Regions from separate parts of the Polycladomyces abyssicola genome, predicted to be linked through region 1. Evidence: a T-box and tRNA genes for the amino acid it is inferred to sense, from the RefSeq annotation. Region 1 holds a T-box; the other holds one or more tRNA genes.
What was found. The T-box of region 1 lies ahead of leuS (leucine--tRNA ligase). A T-box ahead of a tRNA ligase gene usually reads a tRNA of that ligase, here a tRNA-Leu.

Region 1 (11,659 bases):
ATTGTATGAACCGGCTCGTCCGCATTGCGAACGTCTGGCTGAAGAAGGTTTGCTGTGCAAAGAGACGCACGAAAACACCATCCGTTTCGCCCCGCCGCTCACGATTACCCAAGAAGAGCTGGATTGGGCACTGGCCAAAATCCGGAAAGTGTTGTCTGCTTGATGTACGATATAAGAACCCCCTCGATCCACGAGGGGGTTAAAATTTGGCTCGATTCACGGCACAGTCAAACGGTCGCGAAACTTTTCCAGTGTTTTCTCCCCGATCCCCGGAACGTTGGCCAGCTCGTCCACCGAGCGAAAAGGACCATGTTCCTCACGATAACGTATTATAGCCGCTGCTTTGGACGGTCCAATCCCATCCAGCTGATCTAGCTGTTCCGCCGTGGCAGAGTTGAGCGAAATTTTGCCACCGTTAGCCGTCGTGCCCGACTGAGTCCCGCCATCTGGAACCGAACCGGTTGCACCGGCCACGGGAGGAGGCACCTGTTCCCCTTTTCGCGGGATATAGACCACCATCCCGTCAGCCAACGGCTGAGCCAGGTTGACCCGATTCACATCCGCTGACGGTGCCGCACCTCCTGCCTGTTGCATCGCGTCCTGCACACGTGAACCGCCTGACAACTTGTACACACCCGGATGGTTGACCGCCCCCTTAACGTCGACGACAATCTTGGCGGCTTTTTCCCTATTTCCGCTCGACGGTGTCGCCGGCAGAGCTGGTTTGTAGGCGGGCAGGGTTGGAACCGGTGCAGTCTCTTCCCGACGGTTGATCAACAACACGATGAGTCCAATCACCACCAGCGCCAGCACCCCTGTCGCCAGCGCCCACTTATTGACCCGGTGATACCACTTTTCCTCCCACACCCTTACTCCCCCTTTCCTCATATTCCTCCCCGCTCCTGCATAGAGTTAAAGGAGAAATGTCAGCGTCATGCGGATGGGGAGGGTATTGTGATGAAATTCGGCTTCATCGGGACGGGAAGCATGGGAAGCAATCTGGTACTCGCGTTTGTCCATTCCTACGCCATGCAACCCGATCGTATCATCGTTTCCAACCGTACCCGCGACAAAGCGGAACGGCTGGCTCTGGATTGCCCTGGCATTCATGTGTCCGATCACAATCGGGATACGGCCAAAAAGGCGGATTGCATCTTTCTCTGCGTCAAACCGGGAGATTTTCGACAGGTGTTGGATGAGATACAGGATGTTGTCCGGCCGAACCAATACGTCATCTCCATCACCAGTCCGGTGATGATCCGCGACTTGGAAGAGCATCTGGACGCGAAGATCGCCAAAGTGATCCCTAGTATTTGTCATGCGGCATTGTCGGGTAACGCTCTGTTGATACCCGGAACCCGTTTCTCGGATGAAGACACCCAGTGGTTATACCAGCTGTTCTCCTGCATCAGCAAACCGCTGTACGTCGACGAAGCCCATACGCGTGCCGCTTCCGATTTAGCCAGCTGTGGTCCTGCGTTTCTTGCCAACATTTTGGAGCAATGGATTCAAGCCGCCGTCAAAGAGACCGGACTGCCTGTAGAGACCGCCACCTCCCTGGTGGAACAGATGATCGTCGGCACAGGAAAACTGCTGACAGAAAACGGGTTCACGCTGCAATCCCTCCAGGATCGGGTGGCCGTTCCCGGCGGGATCACGCGCGAGGGACTCCATCTGTTGGATGAGGCCTTCATCCCCTGCTTCACCCGCCTTTTCCAAATGACACACATGAAATTTTCTGAAGACCTCCGCAACGTGCAGCAATCGTTCCAACGCGCTGAGAAAAATCTTTGAGAGTCTCCATGCTTGTAAGAACGGGATTTCTGAAGCGCCAGACGTCCGGTCCGATTCTTTTAAGGACTTACTGTCTCATCAACACTTCAAATGATGCCCCCACATGTCATGCCCCGACTGAGCCGTTTTCATTTTACCATGTATTTATTGGAATACCTGCATGATTTTCTCATGAAAAAACCCGGTTCGCGGCTGCATTTGCAGCTGAACCGGGTTTGAAACTATTCGGCATCTCAAGTGGATGGTCGATTGGGACCTTTTACTTTTTTTTCTTTGTTCTCATCCACGGCACTGCCCAAGGTTGTTCCTTCCTGCGCCAACTTGGCATCACGAGCTTCGTCCGCTCCGATCGGCGGTAATTTCGAATCGGGTTCCACGCGCATGTACCAGACATCCTTTCCCTCGGATTGCCGATCTTTGGATCTGATCGGCGGTTATCCTTTAGGATGTGGAAGGTGTCGCTTTCTCATGCAAAAAGAAAAAGCCCGCCACATAGCGAGCTGCAACTGCTGACTGAGTGGTTGGTTCAAGCGAGTCCGAATTTCCTGTCGAGCGCCTTTAGCCATTGCCATGGAGCGCCATAGAGCGAACGAAAAAAAACAAGCCCGCTTCGGACCGGAAGCACAGGGCTCCAGGCAACGCGCCTCGCAATGGAATCCCTGCGCGTTCCGGTCCTTCATGTCGGGCTCGATCAAGTGGGTCAATTGACCACAATGTTGACCAATTTTCGCGGTACGACGATTACTTTGCGGACCGTTTTCCCTTCCAACAACGTTTGAATGCGGTCCAGCTTCATAACCAGTGCTTCCACTTCGCTCTTGTCCGCCTCGGCCGGTACAACCACTTTATCTCGCACCTTGCCATTGATCTGCACCGCAATTTCCACTTCGTTCTGCACCAAAGCCGCCGGATCGAAGGTCGGCCACGACTGGGCATGCACGCTGTCTTGATGGCCCATCCGCTGCCACAGTTCTTCGGTGATATGAGGCGCAAACGGCGCCAACAACAGCACGACCGTCTCAATCGCATCGGCCAGCGTCCCACGGTCGGCATCCTCCGGATAGGCATAGATGCCATTGACCAGTTCCATAATGGCACTGATGGCGGTGTTAAAGTGATAACGGTCATTCACGTCCTCCGTCACTTTTTTGACGGTCCGGTGCCGCAACCGGTTCAGCTCCTGGGCTTCCTTGCTTGTCGTATCGGGAGCGGGGCGTTGTTCGAACAGGGAGGCGTGCTGCTCCACCATCCGCCAAACGCGGTTCAAGAAACGGTAGCTTCCTTCCACCCCGGCATCCGACCATTCCAAGTCACGATCCGGCGGTGCGGCAAACAGGATAAACATCCTGGCAGTGTCCGCCCCGTATTTTTCGACGATGTCCATCGGGCTGACCACATTGCCTTTGGATTTGGACATTTTCGCTCCGTCTTTGAGCACCATTCCCTGGGTCAGCAGGCTGGTGAACGGTTCATCCACCGGCACCAAACCGGCATCGTACAGGACCTTGGTAAAGAATCGAGAGTACAGCAAATGCAACACGGCGTGCTCAATCCCGCCGATATACTCGTCGACTGGCAGCCATTCCTTCACTTTGTCCGGATCGAACGGCATATCTTCGTTGTGCGCATCCGTATACCGGAAGAAATACCAAGACGAATCGATAAATGTATCCATCGTATCCGTCTCCCGGCGCGCCGACTTGCCGCAGCGGGGGCATTCGGTGTTCACGAACGATTCCGACGTGGTGAGCGGATTGCGTTTGCCGTCAAATACGACGTCTTCGGGCAGAAGGACCGGCAAATGTTCTTTCGGTACCGGAACAATGCCGCAATCGTCGCAGTAGATGATCGGAATCGGGCATCCCCAATACCGTTGCCGTGAAATCAACCAGTCGCGCAGTCGATAATTGACCGTCGGTCCACCCAGCCCTTTTTCCTCCAGATGACGGGCGATGGCCTTGATCGCTTCCCGGTTGTTCAATCCACTGAAATCACCCGAGTTGACCAGTTTCCCTTCGCCGGTATACGCTTCGGTCAACTCGTCGGTGTCGCCCTCCTCCGGACGAATGACGACTCGAATCGGCAAATCGTATTTCCGGGCAAACAGGAAGTCCCGCTCATCGTGGGCCGGTACTCCCATCACCGCGCCGGTGCCGTAATCCATCAACACATAGTTGGCCACCCAGATCGGCACATTTTCGCCGGTTAAAGGATGTTGGGCAAACGCTCCCGTGAAATACCCCACTTTTTCCGCATCCGCCGCTGTCCGCGTGATTTCGGATTCTTTCCGCATGCGTTCGATAAAGTCGGCAATCACCGACTCGTTTTCCTTTCCGCGAATCAATTTCGGAACCAGCGGATGCTCCGGAGCCAACACCAAGTAAGTGACGCCGAACAACGTGTCGGGACGAGTGGTGAATACGGTCACTTTTTCATGATCCAGTTCGGGAATGGTGAAGGTGACGTGCGCCCCCTCGCTGCGACCAATCCAGTTACGCTGCATGGCCTTCACTTTTTCCGGCCATTTCGGTAAGCGGTCCAATCCTTCGAGCAGGCGGTCGGCGTAATCGGTGATTCGCAGGAACCATTGCTCCAGCTCCTTTTTCGTCACCTCCGTATCACAACGCCAGCACAACCCGTCTTCAACCTGTTCGTTGGCCAGCACCGTGTTGCAAGTGGGGCACCAGTTGACGGCCGCCTTTTTGCGATAAGCCAGTCCGCGCTCGTAAAAGAGCAGAAACAGCCACTGTGTCAACTTGTAATAGTCCGGTAGACACGTACCGACATACCGCTCCCAGTCATAGGATACGCCCAAACGGGCCTGCTCCTCCCGAATCCGCTTCATATTTTTCAACGTCCACTCGCGCGGATTCACCCCCCGCTGGATGGCGGCATTCTCCGCCGGTAGACCAAATGCGTCGGCACCCATGGGGTGAAGGACGCGATATCCGTTCATCCGTTTGAAACGGGCAATCACATCCCCGATGGTATACACCCGGACATGGCCCATATGTAACCCTTCACCCGAAGGATAAGGGAATTGTTCCAGCGCGTAAAATTTCGGTTTGTCCCGATCCTCGTCGGTCCGGTGCATGCGGCGCTCCTGCCAGACCGCTTGCCATTTTGGTTCAATTTCACTCGGTTGATACGTCCGCATGTGACCCAACCTCCTTCACACCAAAATATGAAAACCTCCCGCCCCCAGCCTTCCTTGCTAGGGACGAGAGGTTAGTTCACAACTCCCGCGGTACCACCCTAGTTGACATTTGTACAGCTACTGCCGGACAAATGCCCACTCTCATCATCCGTAACGGGGATGTTCCGCCGGACAGTACTGAACATTCCCATCCGGAGCGATGAGGCGAGTTCATCCAACCTCTCTGATCGGCTTGCACCCGAACGCCGACTCTCTGAGCAGAGGAAGCTGGACTACTACTCCTCATCCAAGCTTTGTCGAATCTTGGCTTATCGTGATGTTTGATTCACATTATATGAAACAGCTTGGACACATGTCAATGGGTTCTCTATCATTTGTTCACGTGTTTTTAACATTGTTCACAAATTGGACTCATTCCATACCGTTTGTATGTGCTTTATTGCACCTGTTGAATTTCCCTGGCATCGCCCCACAACCGTTCCAGGTCGTAAAATTCGCGTTCATCCTTGTGGAAGACGTGGACGACCACATCTCCGAGGTCCATCAGTACCCAGCGTGCCTCGGCAAACCCTTCGATTCCCCTGAGAGGAACCTTTGCCTCCTGCATCTTTTCCTTGATCGCAGTCACAATGGCTTGCACTTGCTTTTGTGAATTTCCGTGACAGATGACGAAGTAATCGGCTATTACCGACAAACCACGGATATCCAGGATCGTGACACGCTGTGCCTTCTTCTCCTCGGCAGTCGCAGCCGCCAATTGCGCAATCTCCACCAGGTTCAAAAACGATACCCTCCTCAGGATGAATTTTTTCCTGACACCCGCTCTAACACATCATTGCGGGCCAAAAGTGTCAGCGGATACACCTTTTGACCACGGTCGATCAGGAAGCGAATCGTGTTGTCGAGCGCCATCAACACGGCACGGTCCAAATCGGATTCGGCCACGGCGCGCACTTCGTCCACACCGGGAAACCGTCGGCCGGGTTCGATATAGTCCGCCAGAAACACCACTTGTTCCAAGCGCGTCATGTTTGGCCGTCCGGTCGTATGATAACGGATCGCATCCAACACCTCGGGATCCGTCACCCCCAGGCACTCACGCACCGCTTCGGCACCGACGGGGGCATGCCACAATTCTTTATTATAGTCTAACAGATCCGACGGTAAATGATGACGAATAATCCAGTCCCGCATGCGTTCATCCGGCCAATATTTGCAGTAATCATGCAGAATACCCGCCAAATCGGCCTTCTCTTTATCAGCTCCGAACCGATCGGCCAAGCGAACAGCCGTTTCCGCCACACGCAAAGTGTGTTCAAACCGTGATCGGGGTAGTTCCTTTTCTACAGCTTGCAACAATGCCTCACGTTCCATACAACCTCTTCCCCTTGATGTACTTGCGTACCGGTTCCGGCAAAAGATACCGCCCGGAAGCACCGCGCGCCAATTGCCGGCGAATCTGAGTGGATGAAACATTCACAGTGACCGGATCTTGCACCCAGATCACTTTTTCCGCGATCTCCGGGGGCAAAGCATCCGTATTCGTGCCGGGGCGTGCGTGTCCAATGATGTCCACCATTTGCAGGATTTCCTCTATTTTATACCAATTCGGCAAATCGTTCACCATGTCCCCGCCCACGATGAGAAAAAAACGATCATGTGGATGTTGTGAACACAGCTGGCGAACCGTATCCACTGTATAGGAAGGTCCTGGTCGTAACAACTCGACTGTGGACAATCGAAACTTGGGGTGATCGCAAATCGCCAGCCTGACCATTTCCACCCGGTGTTCTGCAGGGGTAATGTCTTGTCCCGGCTTGTGGGGCGGAGACGCTGCCGGGATGAACCACACCTCATCCAAGCCGACGCTTTGCGATGCCTGTTCGGCAATGATCAGATGACCGATATGAATCGGGTCAAATGTGCCGCCAAAAATGCCGATGTTCATCACACATCCTCATTTCCGCCATCATTCTCCTTGCAGTGAGGCTTCCAAAACCTCCCGCATGGTTTCGACCGGCGCCGGACGTCCAGTCCAGTGTTCGAACGCCAACACCGCTTGGTAAAGCAACATGCCCAATCCGGAATGCACACGAGCTCCCCGTTTTTTCGCCTCTTGCAATAACCGGGTCCACTTCGGCCGGTAAATCAGATCGCTCACGATGAGACGGTCATGCAAACCGGACGGGGCAATCGGAATCTCGTCCACATGCGGATACATTCCCACAGATGTGGATTGCACCAACAGGGTGGTTTCCTCCAATACCCGGTTGATGTCGGCCAACCCGACCACATCTGTCGCCGTCCACTGCCCGAGATGGGCCGCCAGTTCCTCTGCTTTTTCTGTCGTGCGGTTGGCCACCGTGATGTGCCGCACCCCTGCCGTCGCCAGTGCATGTCCCACCGCTCGTGCCGCACCGCCCGCACCGATGATCAATACGCGTTGTGCGGTAACATCCAGGCCGGTTTCCTCCTGAAGCGAGCGCAGATAACCCGTACCGTCGGTATTGTACCCGACCAATCGGCCGTTGTCGTTGACCACCGTGTTGACCGCACCGATGGCCCGGGCCGTTTCGTCCACCTCATCCAACCATTCCATAATGGCAACTTTGTGCGGGATCGTCACATTCCAACCACGGACGCCCAAGGCACGCAATCCCCGCACAGCATCGCCCAATGCTTCCGGTGCCACGTCGAATGCCGCATATATATAAGGAAGGCCGGCTGTCTGAAACGCTCGATTCATCATCTCCGGCGATTTGGAATGGGCCACCGGATGACCCAACAGCGCCACGACGCCGGTCGTTCCGTCGATATGCATAGGTGATGCTCTCCTCTCCATTTTTACCATTTCCAAGCTCTCGAAAGATGAAACCTGGTGTTCAGGCTTGTTTTCTCCACTTGCTCCGAGCAGGCGTGCCTGATCTATATCGTGGCATCACTTCCCTGGGCACGCTCCACCTGCGCCCTTTCCGGAAGCAGAGCGAGCCGACCCAGCCGCTTCCGTTCACTCGTTTCAGGAAGCCCCAGCATCACTCGCTTATGAATCCCCTTGGTTAGATGTTGCAAGTTAAGGGTGTTTTAGATGACAGACGGACGCAATTCCACCCGGATGCCTTCCGGTGCCCACACTTCAATCTCGGCTGCTTCTTTACCGACAGCGATCCATCCGAGACCCGCAATCACCAGATCCTGCTTCCCGCCACCCGGAATGTGGAATTGCTGTTTGCGCCAAGGGGGCAAGACAGACGGATCTTCCGGAGGTGCCAACAATTCACCCAGATGTGTCCGTTGAATTTCATCCGCTTTTTCATACTTGGTCCGGTGAACGTACAGTGCATTGGAAACATACAACACAAACGGCTGGCGTGGTCCCTTGATAAAATCGACGCGTGCCAGGCCGCCCAGAAACAGCGTTTGTCGGTCGTTCAGCTGATACACCCGCGGGTTGATCGTGCCTTTGGGTACGATGACCTTCAGATCGGCGGGAGAAACCCATTCGCTCAACCGATCCTTTCGTACGATGCCGGGAGTGTCAATCAAGGAGCGCCCGTCTTCCAACGGAATTCGGATTGTGTCCAAGGTCGTGCCCGGATACGGTGACGTCGTGATCGGTTGACCGCCATCGCCGAAATCATGCAACAAACGGTTGATCAGCGTAGATTTCCCCACGTTGGTAACACCGACGACGTACACGTCCCTCCCCTGTCGGTGACGCTCAATGGCCGCCATCACTTCCCGTATGTAAAAACCTTTGGCCGCACTGCACAGCACGATATCCACCGGATTCGCGCCGAGGCGTTCAGCCGACCGGCGCACCCATTCACGAATCCGCCCGTGCTTGACCGATTTGGGGAATAAATCGATTTTATTGGCGATCAACAGAAGTGGATTCTTCCCGATCCATCGCGGCAGATCTGGAATCCAACTGCCGTCGAAGTCAAACAGGTCCACCACTTGAACAACGAGGCTGTCCGTATCCGCAATCCGTCGCAGCAAGTCTTCATAGTATCCAGGATCATGGACGACGGGTGCCACTTCGTTATAATGCCGAATACGAAAACAACGCTGGCAAACGGCATCCTGCTCCGCCTCCGCCAGCACCTTCTCCGGAACATATCCCGGTTGTTTCGGGTCAGCGGCTTGCAGCGGCACGCCGCACCCCACACAGTATAACGCCGATTCCCTCACGGTCGATCCCCCCATCGCAACATTCCCTTTTCTTTCATCCAACGGAAGACAATCCGTTCCATCATCCGGTTGATCTTGGTGAAAAAGCCTTCCGATTCGGAAATCGGCACGACCAGAATCGCAAACAGGCCCATTCGTTTGGCCCCCAGCACATCGGTGAACAACTGGTCACCGATGACCACGGTCTCCTCCGGTTTTGTCTCCAAGCGCCGCAACGCCTTTTTGAACGCGCGGGTGAGCGGTTTTTTCGCACGATGAATAAATGGAATTTGCAAGGGTGTCGCAAACCGAGACACACGTGTACGCGTGTTGTTGGAAACGATCATCACGCGAAATCCCATCCCCCGTACCTGGTCCAGCCAGCTGACCAATTTGGGCGTGGCGTCGGGACGGTCTGCTTCCACCAGCGTGTTGTCCAAATCAACGATAGCCGCTTTGACCCCGCGGCGTTGCAACTGATGGAAGTCGATATCGTATATGGATTGTACATACAGATCGGGAACAATCGCTTTAAACACAGGCCCACCTCATCGATCGTCCGTACTTATATCGGCAATAACTATACCACATTTATCCCACCGAGAGCAAAAGGAACACCGCATCGAAACCATGTTCACCTCATGAATTGCGAGCGAGAAGACGCGGCAATTTGATAGGTGTAGATAAAACCGAGCGTTTCGCTGAATCCTCCTCATGGAGTAACAATAAATAGTATCATCCAATAAGAATTGCAAAAACACTTTAACTGCCCGGTGAGCGAAATACTCGTGAAACTGCTCGCACCTTGAGAAAAACCTATGGGGTTGGCAGGAGGAAGCGTCTTGCCGTACACCGATTCCGTCTGGCGGATCGACGTTACTTTTACACACCTCAGATCACATTCGCTCTTCATGAGAGGTATTCACCCTCACATTTTCGAAAGATTTTAACACCAACTATAAAGTACATTCATACGCCTTTGTTATGGTGAAAGCAATCGGTTGTCCATGGGAAAGGAGCATGGGAAATGAGTGATCGAAACACCAATACCATCGACCAAGGTCGGCGGGTATTTCTCAAATCGTTGCTCACCGGATCGGCCTTGTTTCTCGTCGACAGCCTGACGAAAGGGCCGGTGGTTGCCATCACCCGTACGGCCAACGCCGCACAAGCGGCCATCGCCACTTCTCGCTATCCCCGATACCAACCGAAGTATGCTCCCGGGATTGGTTTTCCCCAATCCGTCGCTTCCGGCGATCCTACTGCTACCGGTGCCATGCTGTGGACACGGGTGGACCCCGCTGTCTCACCGGGTCTTTCCACAGACAAGGTTGACCCCGGTCTGGTTCAGTGGATGCAGGACCCCGCCTCATCCCCCAATGAAGACGTCATCGAATCGATTCGCCAAGGGCGTTTTGTCCAGTTTGAAATCAGCGAACAAGCGGACTTCTCCCATATTGTACTCAGCGGCTTCGCACCGATTTACCAGGATTATGACCATATCGTCAAAGTGGATGTGGACGGACGTCTTCAACCGCAAACCACCTATTATTACCGGTTTATCACGCACTCCGGTCATGTCAGCCGCACCGGCCGTTTCCAAACACTCCCCGCCACGGGTGGACCTGTTCGTTCCGCCCGTTTCGGTTACGTTTCCTGTGCCGACTACACAAACGGCTACTATCATGCATATCGAATGCTGGCGGAGGAGGACCTGGATTTCGTCATCCATTTGGGGGACTACATATACGAGTCGGTCGGCGACCCTCAGTACCAAAACCCGCTACCCGACCGGCAAATCCATCTGCCCAGCGGAAAGTCGAAAGCGTTCACCCTGGCGGATTACCGGACACTATATCAAACCTACCGCTCCGATCCCGACCTGCAACGCCTACACGAACGACATGCCATGATCGCCATCTGGGATGATCACGAATTTGCCAACGATACGTATTTCCCGGCCGTCGCTCCTGACGACAGCCCGGAATCTGATCCGTCACGCCGGTTGACGGCCAACCGCGTATGGTTTGAATACATGCCGGCACGCGTCACCTTTGATGGAACGCAATCATTTGATCGTTCCATCCGCATTTTTCGTTCCTTTACCTGGGGTGACCTGGCCGAATTCATATTCACCGATCAACGTCTCTACCGCAGCGCCCACCCGTGCGGAGAAAAGGAACTGGGCGAACGTTACCTCTCCTCTGGCTGCCCCCGTATGAACGACCCGGACCAGACGATGCTAGGGAAGGAACAAAAAGCTTGGTTCCTCGACCGGATGAAATCCGCCACGGCATTATGGAAAATCTGGGCCAACGAAGTCCAGTTCACCCCTTTGAAACTGTTCGGACAATATCTCAATCTGGATGCGTGGGACGGATACGCGGGCGAACGCCGTCAGTTGACGGAGGCACTAAAAAAAGCGGGCATTCGCAATTGGATCACCATCACGGGTGATTTGCACACCTTTGAGGCCAATCTGATCCATGAAGATTACGGCAACGCGTCCGATGAACAGGCGGTGGGAGTGGAACTGAT
Region 2 (11,659 bases), 440 kb from region 1:
TTTTGATTATAATGGAGAAGATAGGAAGGAACAAGCGAACTGCGTTCCCCCTTGATCCGGCAAGCATTCACGACGAAAGGGGACTTGATCATATGAGTAAAAAACCGCGTGTAGTCGTCGGCTTGTCCGGCGGCGTCGATTCGTCGGTCTCCGCACTTCTGTTGAAGCAACAAGGATATGACGTGATCGGTTTGTTCATGAAAAACTGGGATGACACCGACGAGTTCGGCAACTGCACCGCAACGGAAGACTTTGAAGATGTCCGAAGGGTTTGCGCCCAAATCGGTATCCCATACTACTCGGTCAATTTTGAAAAGGAATACCGGGACAAAGTGTTTGCTTACTTTCTCGATGAATACCGCAAAGGCCGGACGCCCAACCCGGACGTCATGTGCAACAAGGAAATCAAATTCGGCGAATTCATGGAGAAAGCCCTGCAATTAGGAGCCGATTACATCGCCACCGGTCATTATGCCCAAGTACGTCGAACGGATGGAGAGGTTCAACTGCTTCGCGGTGCGGATCCCAATAAGGATCAAACTTATTTCCTTTACATGGTCGGAAAGGAACAGCTGGCACGTACGCTGTTCCCCATCGGGCACCTGACCAAACCGGAAGTACGACGCATCGCCGAAGAAGCCGGATTGGCCACCGCCAAAAAGAAAGATAGCACAGGAATCTGCTTTATCGGCGAGCGGGATTTTAAAGAGTTTTTAAGCCATTATCTCCCAGCCCAACCAGGGGAAATGCGCACCTTGGACGGTGAATACAAAGGTCAACACGACGGCCTGATGTACTACACCTTGGGTCAGCGTCACGGTCTGGGGATCGGTGGTTCCGGAACGGGTGAGCCCTGGTTTGTGGTTGGCAAAGACCTGGAAAACAATATTCTTTATGTCGCACAGGGACACGATCATCCTGCACTGTATTCCGATTCGCTCATCGCCACCGACGTACATTGGATCAGCGGGGAAGCGCCGAAGGGTTCCTTCCGTTGTACCGCTAAATTTCGCTATCGCCAACCGGATCAGGAAGTGGTCGTACATCCCCGGGATGACGGCACGATTCTGGTGGAATTCGCCCGTCCACAACGGGCCGTTACACCCGGTCAATCCGTGGTATTGTATGATGGGGAAGTATGTCTCGGTGGCGGTATCATCGACACAACCCAAAAAAAAGAGGCGTCTTAACACCTCAAATAAGATCAAAAACATACCCGGACCGCAATGGTCCGGGATATTTGATTTTTAGGGATGATCCACCCGATAGTGGTATGGGATGCGAATCTTTTTGCCGTTTTTGGCCAACAACGTGATGTATCCTGTATAATCCAGCCCCAACGTTTTTCCTTTTCCGGAAACGGTCACATCGAACGTGCCCTCAGCGCCCGGTTTGACGGTGATATAGGTAGCGCTTGTTTTGACATTTCCTTTGTTGTCAACAATGATGTAATACATCTGTTTGGTGTTTGTGGTGTTTTTGACCGTTACCTGCATGGTTTTGCTGCTGTTTTGTCCGTTGGGCGGCACGATTTTGAAACTCAGGCTCGCTGGATTGGCCAAAGCGACCGGCTTATTGGCCGCGGCCACGTCGATGATTCCACCGCCCACTTCCAACGGGTTGGCCGCACTCTTCGGATCCCTTCCGGTACCGATCAACGCCGCTTTGATGTCCTGCGGTGTCCAATCAGGGTGTGCCTGGTGTAACAAGGCCGCCGCTCCGGCGACATGAGGTGCCGACATCGAGGTACCATTGTATGACGCCAAGCCGCCTCCCACCACGCTGGAGTACACATTTACCCCGACTGCGGCCACATCCGGCTTCAGCGTGTAGTTTACCGTCGGTCCCCTGGAGGAGAAGTTAGCGATATAGCTGTCATTGGTCGTGAGGAATTCCCGCTCGGGGAGGGGTTCCAACACGGCGGACGCCGATTGTCCCTTCAAAATCCAATCCCCGTCATTCAGCGACACCATCACCATCGGAATCGTGACGCTTTCTTCCACCAACATGGCAGTGGGATCACCATCACTGTTGTTGATCAAAATCACGCCGACAGCTCCCTTATCCTGAGCCGCTGTAGCTTTTTGCGTGAACGTGCATCCACCGCGCTTGATCACGGCGATTTTGCCGGTCAAATCGGCTGTGATTCCCTGACAGGCCGTACCGTTATCATCGGTGACGACGGCCAGCGGCGCTGCCACTCGCGTCTGGATTTGTCCGCCAGGTGCGGAGGAACCGGCCGGCAGAGTTTTTTCCACTCCGTCCACCGTCACTTTGATCGGTAACCCGATGAAGTGCTTGTTGGTCACAGCGGCAACCGTGATCACCTTGTCCGCTGTTCCGGGAGAACCGATTGTCATCGGTCCGGGTCCCTCGTTCCCTGCGGAGATGACGGTGACCATCCCGGCGTCGACAGCCGCGTTGACCACTTCCGCCAGCAGGTCAAACCCGGGTTCGGCCGGACCGCCCAAGCTCAGATTGGCCACATCCATTCCGTCCCGTACCGCGTCCTCCACCGCTTTGGCGATATAAATGCTTTCCGCTTCGCAATCGTTACACGGAAATACATTGTAGTTACCCAGATATGCCTTCGGCGCGACACCGCTCAGAGGCTTCGTCGCAACACCGGACGGATCTTGGTAATCCGCGATGCCGGCGATCGTACCCGCAACGTGTGTGCCGTGACTGTCGATCGGTTCAGGTGTTTTGGTTGGGTCCGGAGAGTATACCCGCGCGACGATCACCTTGTTGCTGGTAAAACGGGTGTCCCCTTTAGGGAAGCCTTCCGGCGTCTTCAAAGCAGGATCGGTCAGAAACGGATGTTTGGCGTCGATCCCGCTGTCGATGACCGCCACTTTGATCCCTTTCCCGTCATAACCGGATTTCCACATCGGGATGTCGTGAATGATCTCGTGGCTCACATTCATTGCCGGGCGGTACTTGATGCTTTTGACCACTCGCTTGACTCCGGGAGCCTGACGCAGGATGCTCGGGTCGGTGCCGTTGGTTTTGACGGCCAATCCGTTTATGGTGATCGCATATTCAGTCACTACCCGTACTTGAGGAGCCTGATTCCGGAGCCAATTTTTCACCGCGTCTCGCTTGCTCTTCAAGTGTTTGGCATAGGACTGAACGGCTTCGGACTGTATGCTGATCTTATCTCCCGCTACGGGCTTCGTCCTGGCGTATCCCTGGATTCCACCGTTGTACTCCGCGATGGCAGGGTCGCTCAACTCGACAAAGTAATACCCGTCTTCACCCGACTTGACCACCGTTTGATCGCTAGAAGGATCATACCATGCGGAAGCCGGTACGGAAGCACCGGTAACTGTGAGCAGAACGGCCAACAACACTGCGAACAACACTCGAGTTCGGCTGCGCATCCTGTTCCCCCCAATTTTGATATGATTGGCCTATATATAATACTTCTTTTATTCTGTAAAATCCTTCTATACTGAAAATACCAGACAAAAAATTTTTTCCTTTTACTGTGTCCGGTATAACCCGCGGATGGCATCAATTTGCTTCAACCATGCATCAGCCGTCTCCTTAGGAATCTTCTTGCCCGATTGTGCCGAAATCGTGTTCTCCAACGCTTCCAGTTGATTCAGCGCGTTGTCGATTTCTTCGGAGAAATAGTAATCCATCGCATTTTCGGCTGTGGTCACCAGATTGGTTTTCACTTCTTCATCGATGTGCGCCAGTCGGATGTCATCAAACAAATCGTATGTCAGATACGTGGTGTTGACATGATGAAAGGTATGCGCTTGCCGCTCGGGGTCATAATGCAGGATTTCCCCGATCAGGCGGGGTATGTCTCGTTCGATGGACCAATTCGCATCCGTTTCAAATTCAGGATTGTCCAGTTCAAACCCTTCGGTGCGGATCGAATCGAAACCGACATTGGTCCAATAGTTGTTGACGCCATTTTTTTCGATCAGCCGAAACGTCAGCGTCGCTTGGGGCTTCCCTTTCAGATACGGCGTCAAATCTAGGCTGATCTCCCGCCACTTGAGATCGGTCAGTTCCGTTGCGACATCCTCTTCCCAAACGACTTGCCCGTCGACCAGCAGCTGCTTCACATGATATCCGGGGGCATTGGGGCCTTCGTCCATCGTCCGAAAAGTGAGTTTGTACGAATCCGTCTGACCGGGTACCGAACGGATCGTTTGTGTAGCATCCACATGATCGCCAGGACGGGTGGCTACTGCCGCCGGGACGAAAAAGCTGAGATAACCATTCCCATCGGCCGCTTTATGATCCTCCGGTTCGGCCAGATTTTCCTTGGCCAAAGAGTAGGTGACCACTCCATCCATCTTCCCGTCCCGCACTGCGTCCAGCGCCGTCTGTAACACCTCCCGCACATAAACGGGACTGGGATTGGCCGGCGTACGGGACAATTTGGACGCGTACACCATCCAAATCAGGTCCAATCCGTATTTTTGGGTGAGCGCGCTCGCCTGTTCAATTTGCGCCGGTTCGGTTGCCCAGATTTGCGTATTTCGATACGGATCGTCCCGATAAGCCAGAATGACGCCATCAATAAATGCACCGCGCGTTTTCAGAAAATCCTCGTTCAACGCCACCGAATACATGACAGGATAAAACTGCAGATCGGGATTGATGCTTTTGGCCGTCTCTTTCATCTGTTCCATATATGCCGGGGTGTAGAAATCCAGATTGTGATTGAAATCGTCAATTGCCCAACCGATCAAATTGGGATATTGCTTCGACATCTCGGCAATCGCCCGTGCCCATGCGAGATAATCCGTCACATATGGATACGATTTTCTCGTCCCCGTCGATTCCGTCGGCGGGACCAGATAAACAATGACATGGATGCCCGCTTTCTGAGCTGCAGGCATGAATTCATGAACAAAATCATCCCAGTCGGTCCGTTCATGCCACACAAGGTAATAGTAGGTATTGATGTTCAGTTCCTTCAGCCGTTGAATCATAGCGGGCGTATCCACATGGTAAATCCCATCGGACCGTGGTGTTTTCTCCCTGATTTCCATGGCATAGTCCGCCATCATCGCCGCCTTTCTTTCCTCTGCCTGTGTCTGGGGAATCGCTTGCCCGGTTACCCCAGTTCCCCACAACAAAAACGCCAGCAACAGCCCGCACCACATTTTCCACATGAAATGGCCCCCCTTTTCTCACTACCGGTTATTACTATACGGATAATCCCTTTTCCTTCCATGCAAGGAAAAGGGATAAGCATCCTTGAATGACAAAAAAAAATCAGGACCTTTGGCACTATTGCCCACAGAGCCGTTTCATTATGATGGGCATGTACCCATTTTTCAGGAGGAGAGGACCATGCGGAATCATTATGATTTATATCGAAAACCGAAACCGCCATCTTCACCCGAAAAACAACCGGAGAAACGATCGTGGCAGTGGCGGGGTTTGTCATTTACCACTTGGACCGTTTTGCTGTTTATGTTGATTACAGGCACGTCAAGTGCGGGAATTCTATACGCCGTCAACCGGTGGGCCCCTCTGGTGAAAGTGACGAAACCACAGCAAAACCCTTCTGATCCGTCTTCAACTCAGCCGTTTGCCAGCGACGATGATGATCCGTACGGTTGGGAAGGAGAGGATGAATGGGGAGAAACAGACGCGGAGTCTGGCCCTTCTCCCTACCCTGATGCAAAACAGCCGGTACCACCTAAACATAACCGTTGGCATTCAACCGATCAGCATACCCCATCAGACCAAGCCGGGAGGCCCCACCCGTCACCACCTGTTGTCGCTCCGCCGACCGCCAACCGGCCGGTTCCGTCCATCCGGTCCAAGGTGGCCGTTTATGTACCGTATTGGCAAACGAATGCCGCCACCACTTCCTTTCAGCGACATACTGACTCCATAGACACAGCATATTTCGTTTGGTACGAAATAAAACAGAACGGCACCATCGGTCTCATTCCTTCGGCGAAAGAGAACGAAAAAGCCCTGACACTGGTGCGACAACATCGGATCCAAATCATCTTTTCTTTGGGAAACGGGTGGGATCCCAAGCGTCTGCATTACTGGCTGGAAACGGCAGACCGACGACGTTTTTTGACGAAACAAATCGTACAATGGGCCGAGCAACAACGAATCGACGGTGTGGAATTAAACTTGGAGCCGTTGCTCGCCCAGGACCGAGAGCGCTTGTCCGACTTTGTCGTGCTTGTCGCCCGGAATTTGCACGCCAAACGAAAACAACTTCACATCTCCGTCTTTCCCAAAACCCGGGAACCGGGAGATTGGTCCGGGCAGATCGCTCAGGACTGGGCACATCTCGGCCGATATGCAGACAAAGTGAATATCATGACTTTTAACTACAGCTTAAAAAAGCCGGGGCCCGGAACCCCGCTCACGTGGTTGGTAAAAGTTCTCGATTTTGCAGTCACTCAAATACCGGTGGACAAAATCCAAGTGGTTTTTCCGTGGGTCGGCCAACTTTGGAAGACAGATCGGACATCGCCAGATCCTTTAACCTATTCCTCAGCACAAGTGCTGCTTCAAAATGGATGGCCCCTCCGGCGCGATGCAAACCATGAACCTTATCTGGTGAATCGACGAGATGGTAAAACTCAGACAGGATATTTCCAGGACACCATCAGCTACAAAGCCAAACTGGATGTCATCATTCAGCGATATCCCAATATCGGGGGTGTAACCCACTGGTATATCGGAACGGAAGATCCGAAAGTGTGGATGGTAATTGAACAAGCGATGAGATCGAAATCGTTTGAAGTAGGTAGCCGCTGTGGGAAATCCAGACCCCGGCTGCTATTTCCCGTACCCACTCCTCACTCGACAGGATATTGGGTTACCCATGAGCAACCTTTGAGCAAAAGGGAAAACAGCGCACCCGGAATCATGCAGTGGTTAAAACCCGTGTCAGCAGATTGTTTCCAAGAAAGGAAAAACCACCATCCATGCGGATGGTGGTTCTTTGGCGTGCCCTGAGAGATTCGAACTCCCGACCTTCTGATTCGTAGTCAGACGCTCTATCCAGCTGAGCTAAGGGCACATGGTTGGTGCGGACGAAGGGACTTGAACCCCCACGGTCTTGCGACCACAAGATCCTGAATCTTGCGCGTCTGCCAATTCCGCCACGTCCGCGTGTTTTGTTTTTTGTCCTTCAATCAGCGGCGACATCATTTATTTTATTATAGCTTGTTCATGATGTCAACCCTTTTTTCGAAGAAATTTTTTTCTAGATTTTGGAGGCGGCACCCGGATTCGAACCGGGGATAAAGGATTTGCAGTCCTCTGCCTTACCACTTGGCTATGCCGCCTTGTCGTATGATCGACAGTATCCTGTCGCACACTATTTTGAAAGGAGGGGTATCCATGATCCCACTACACTCACCCATCATCGAAAACGTACAGGGACGTTTTGCCGACGTGGAATCCCTGCTTGATAAAGAAGGATTCCAATTGGGCGGTGCGTATGAATATGACCACGGTTACTTTGACAAGGCCCTAGACCGGGAATCGGATGCGCATCAATCTTACCTGCGCGTTCCCGTTTCCTCCGTCAAAGGGCGAATCGGTGACCCCAACGCCACCGTCAAGCTCGGCCGGCCTTTTGTGCTGCGTCACGAATTCCAAGCCGGACCGGATGATCGTGTCAATACCGGTGTCTTTTCCGGCTTGATCGACCAGTTCCAAGAACCGGCCGTTAAAGACGCTCCTGTCGATGAGAAATGGATCGACAGAGCACAATCGGCGCTTCGAGAGCTTGAAACCCGGATTCAAAACGGATTCCGGGATTAATTGGCAGGGGCGGTAGGAATCGAACCCACACTGGAGGTTTTGGAGACCTCTGTTCTGCCATTAAACTACGCCCCTCCACTACCCGTGGTGCCGATGAGAGGACTCGAACCTCCAACCTACTGATTACAAGTCAGTTGCTCTACCAATTGAGCTACATCGGCATAATGGTGGTTCGGGACGGAATCGAACCGCCGACACGAGGATTTTCAGTCCTCTGCTCTACCAACTGAGCTACCGAACCAAGGCGAAATTTATCCTAACATAGTGAAGGGGGATCCGTCAACCGGATTCCTCGTTTTCAAATTGTTGAAAAAAGACTCCTGTAATCCAGAAGTCGGCATGAAAATGGCGGAGAGGGAGGGATTCGAACCCTCGAGGCGGGTTTTGCCCGCCTACACGATTTCCAATCGTGCTCCTTCGGCCAGCTCGGACACCTCTCCGCGTTGCCTATAGAGGAGAAAACCTGCCTGGCAGCGTCCTACTCTCCCAGGGGCTCCCGCCCCAAGTACCATCGGCGCTGGAGGGCTTAACTTCCGTGTTCGGAATGGGAACGGGTGGTTCCCCTCCGCTATCACCACCAGACAGGATATGGTGTTTGGTTACACCTTCAAAATTGGTTACGGGATCGTCTGCATTCACTTGCGAGTGAGGGGAAGCCCTCGACCGATTCGTATCCGTCAGCTCAACGCATTACTGCGCTTACACCTCGGACCGATCTACCTCGTCATCTACAAGGGGTCTTACTCCCACGAGGGGATGGGAAATCTCATCTTGAGGGGGGCTTCGCGCTTAGATGCTTTCAGCGCTTATCCCGTCCGCACTTGGCTACCCAGCGATGCATCTGGCGACACAACTGGTACACCAGCGGTGCGTCCATCCCGGTCCTCTCGTACTAAGGACAGCTCCTCTCAGATTTCCTACGCCCGCGGCAGATAGGGACCGAACTGTCTCACGACGTTCTGAACCCAGCTCGCGTACCGCTTTAATGGGCGAACAGCCCAACCCTTGGGACCGACTTCAGCCCCAGGATGCGATGAGCCGACATCGAGGTGCCAAACCTCCCCGTCGATGTGGACTCTTGGGGGAGATTAGCCTGTTATCCCCGGGGTAGCTTTTATCCGTTGAGCGATGGCCCTTCCACTCGGAACCACCGGATCACTAAGCCCGACTTTCGTCCCTGCTCGACTTGTAGGTCTCGCAGTCAAGCTCCCTTCTGCCTTTACACTCTTAGGCGCGATTTCCAACCGCGCTGAGGGAACCTTTGGGCGCCTCCGTTACCTTTTAGGAGGCGACCGCCCCAGTCAAACTGCCCACCTGACACGGTCCTCCAGCCGGATCACGGCTGCGAGTTAGAACCCCGGTACAGCCAGAGTGGTATCCCACCGGCGCCTCCACCGAAGCTGGCGCTCCGGCTTCTCAGGCTCCCACCTATCCTGTACAAGCTGTACCTAGATTCAATATCAGGCTGCAGTAAAGCTCCACGGGGTCTTTCCGTCTTGCCGCGGGTAACCTGCATCTTCACAGGTACTACGATTTCACCGGGTCTCTCGTTGAGACAGCGCCCAAGTCGTTACGCCTTTCGTGCGGGTCGGAACTTACCCGACAAGGAATTTCGCTACCTTAGGACCGTTATAGTTACGGCCGCCGTTTACTGGGGCTTCGGTTCAGAGCTTCGCCTTTCGGCTAACCCTTCCCCTTAACCTTCCAGCACCGGGCAGGCGTCAGCCCCTATACTTCGCCTTACGGCTTAGCAGAGACCTGTGTTTTTGCTAAACAGTCGCTTGGGCCTCTTCACTGCGACCTCCTCGGGCTGTTAACCCTACCGAGGCACCCCTTCTCCCGAAGTTACGGGGTCATTTTGCCGAGTTCCTTAACGAGAGTTATCCCGCGCGCCTGAGGATTCTCTCCTCGCCTACCTGTGTCGGTTTGCGGTACGGGCACCTCACTCCTCGCTAGAGGCTTTTCTTGGCAGTGTGGGATCAGGGACTTCGGTACTTCAATTTCCCTCGCCATCACGGCTCAGCCTTATGACCGGACGGATTTGCCTATCCGATCAGCCTTACCGCTTGGACGCGCACTTCCAATCGCGCGATCCCCTACCCTCCTGCGTCCCCCCTTCGCTCAAACGGAGTGGAGGTGGTACAGGAATATCAACCTGTTGTCCATCGCCTACGCCTTTCGGCCTCGGCTTAGGTCCCGACTTACCCTGAGCGGACGAGCCTTCCTCAGGAAACCTTAGGCTTACGGCGGAGGGGATTCTCACCCCTCTTTTCGTTACTCACACCGGCATTCTCACTTCCCAGCGCTCCACCATGCCTTCCGGCACAGCTTCGACGCCCTGGGAACGCTCCCCTACCGCGTATCTTCCGATACACCCACAGCTTCGGTGGTCCGTTTAGCCCCGTTACATTTTCGGCGCAGGGTCACTTGACCAGTGAGCTATTACGCACTCTTTAAATGATGGCTGCTTCTAAGCCAACATCCTGGTTGTCTCGGCAACCCCACATCCTTTTCCACTTAACGGACACTTGGGGACCTTAGCTGGTGGTCTGGGCTGTTTCCCTCTTGACCACGGATCTTAGCACTCGTAGTCTGACTCCCGGAGTAAAGTAAACGGCATTCGGAGTTTGACTGAGTTCGGTAACCCGGGAAGGGCCCCTAGCCCAATCAGTGCTCTACCTCCGTCACTCATCCTCCGAGGCTAGCCCTAAAGCTATTTCGGGGAGAACCAGCTATCTCCGAGTTCGATTGGCATTTCACCCCTACCCACACCTCATCCCCTGGTTTTTCAACACCAGTGGGTTCGGGCCTCCATTGAGTGTTACCTCAACTTCACCCTGGACATGGGTAGATCACCCGGTTTCGGGTCGACGACCACGTACTCATTCGCCCTGTTCAGACTCGCTTTCGCTACGGCTCCGGCTTCTCGCCTTAACCTCGCACGTGACCGTCACTCGCCGGTTCATTCTACAAAAGGCACGCCGTCACGCCCCAAGGACGCTCCGACTGCTTGTAGGCACACGGTTTCAGGTTCTCTTTCACTCCCCTCCCGGGGTGCTTTTCACCTTTCCCTCACGGTACTGGTTCGCTATCGGTCGCCAGGGAGTATTTAGCCTTGGGAGGTGGTCCTCCCTGCTTCCCACGGGATTTCACGTGTCCCGCGGTACTCGGGGTCCGTCTCGGAGAGGCGAAGGTTTCGACTACAGGGCTGTTACCTCCTATGGCGGACCGTTCCAGGTCACTTCGTCTACCCTCGCCTTTTATCACTCCATGTGAGACGCCCCACAACCCCGCCGGGCAAAACCCGACGGTTTGGGCTGTTCCCCTTTCGCTCGCCGCTACTCAGGGAATCGCTGTTGCTTTCTTCTCCTCGGGGTACTAAGATGTTTCAGTTCCCCCGGTGTGCCCCCGTCCACCCTATGTGTTCAGGTGGCGGTACCAGCCCTCGTCGGACTGGTGGGTTGCCCCATTCGGGAATCCTCGGATCAACGCTCGCTTACAGCTCCCCGAGGCATATCGGTGTTCGCCCCGCCCTTCATCGGCTCCTGGCGCCAAGGCATCCACCGTGCGCCCTTACTAGCTTCTCCTCAGGACTCGCTACCTGTGAATGCTTGACTCTCCCGTATCCAATTTTCAAGGTGCAACCGCAATTTCCGCTGATTTCTCAGCAGTTTCGTCGTGACGAATAATAATATAGCACAGCTCTCACATCGAATCAAGCACTTTTTTCGAGGAATTATTTTCCGGATCGGGTGTCTAAAAATCGCTTCATTAATAAATAAGGCGACAGGCTGATCACTTTCTTCAACCTCGACCACACGGGCTTTCACTAATGGCATGATCTCATCATCACACGAGATGAATGGACCTGCAATAACGCGAA

Region 2: it encodes a tRNA-Leu, which carries the amino acid that the T-box ahead of leuS (leucine--tRNA ligase) is inferred to sense. The anticodon was not compared.

What each region holds. Positions count from the first base shown of each region.
Region 1 is NZ_AP024601.1:2,208,147-2,219,805, forward strand. It holds gene KI215_RS11130 (ornithine--oxo-acid transaminase) at 1-163, shown strand, start outside; gene KI215_RS11135 (helix-hairpin-helix domain-containing protein) at 217-867, opposite strand; gene comER (late competence protein ComER) at 958-1,794, shown strand; gene KI215_RS11145 (hypothetical protein) at 2,028-2,177, opposite strand; gene leuS (leucine--tRNA ligase) at 2,495-4,951, opposite strand; T-box leader at 5,008-5,249, opposite strand; gene rsfS (ribosome silencing factor) at 5,388-5,732, opposite strand; gene yqeK (bis(5'-nucleosyl)-tetraphosphatase (symmetrical) YqeK) at 5,747-6,325, opposite strand; gene KI215_RS11165 (nicotinate-nucleotide adenylyltransferase) at 6,315-6,899, opposite strand; gene KI215_RS11170 (shikimate dehydrogenase) at 6,921-7,772, opposite strand; gene yqeH (ribosome biogenesis GTPase YqeH) at 8,033-9,157, opposite strand; gene KI215_RS11180 (YqeG family HAD IIIA-type phosphatase) at 9,139-9,660, opposite strand; gene KI215_RS11185 (alkaline phosphatase D family protein) at 10,149-11,659, shown strand, end outside.
Region 2 is NZ_AP024601.1:2,651,061-2,662,719, forward strand. It holds gene mnmA (tRNA 2-thiouridine(34) synthase MnmA) at 93-1,190, shown strand; gene KI215_RS13230 (S8 family serine peptidase) at 1,248-3,383, opposite strand; gene KI215_RS13235 (hypothetical protein) at 3,486-5,141, opposite strand; gene KI215_RS13240 (glycosyl hydrolase family 18 protein) at 5,323-6,963, shown strand; tRNA gene KI215_RS13245 (tRNA-Arg) at 6,951-7,027, opposite strand; tRNA gene KI215_RS13250 (tRNA-Leu) at 7,033-7,119, opposite strand; tRNA gene KI215_RS13255 (tRNA-Cys) at 7,222-7,295, opposite strand; gene KI215_RS13260 (YugN family protein) at 7,351-7,776, shown strand; tRNA gene KI215_RS13265 (tRNA-Trp) at 7,778-7,851, opposite strand; tRNA gene KI215_RS13270 (tRNA-Thr) at 7,862-7,937, opposite strand; tRNA gene KI215_RS13275 (tRNA-Phe) at 7,942-8,017, opposite strand; tRNA gene KI215_RS13280 (tRNA-Ser) at 8,123-8,216, opposite strand; rRNA gene rrf (5S ribosomal RNA) at 8,242-8,358, opposite strand; rRNA gene KI215_RS13290 (23S ribosomal RNA) at 8,424-11,363, opposite strand.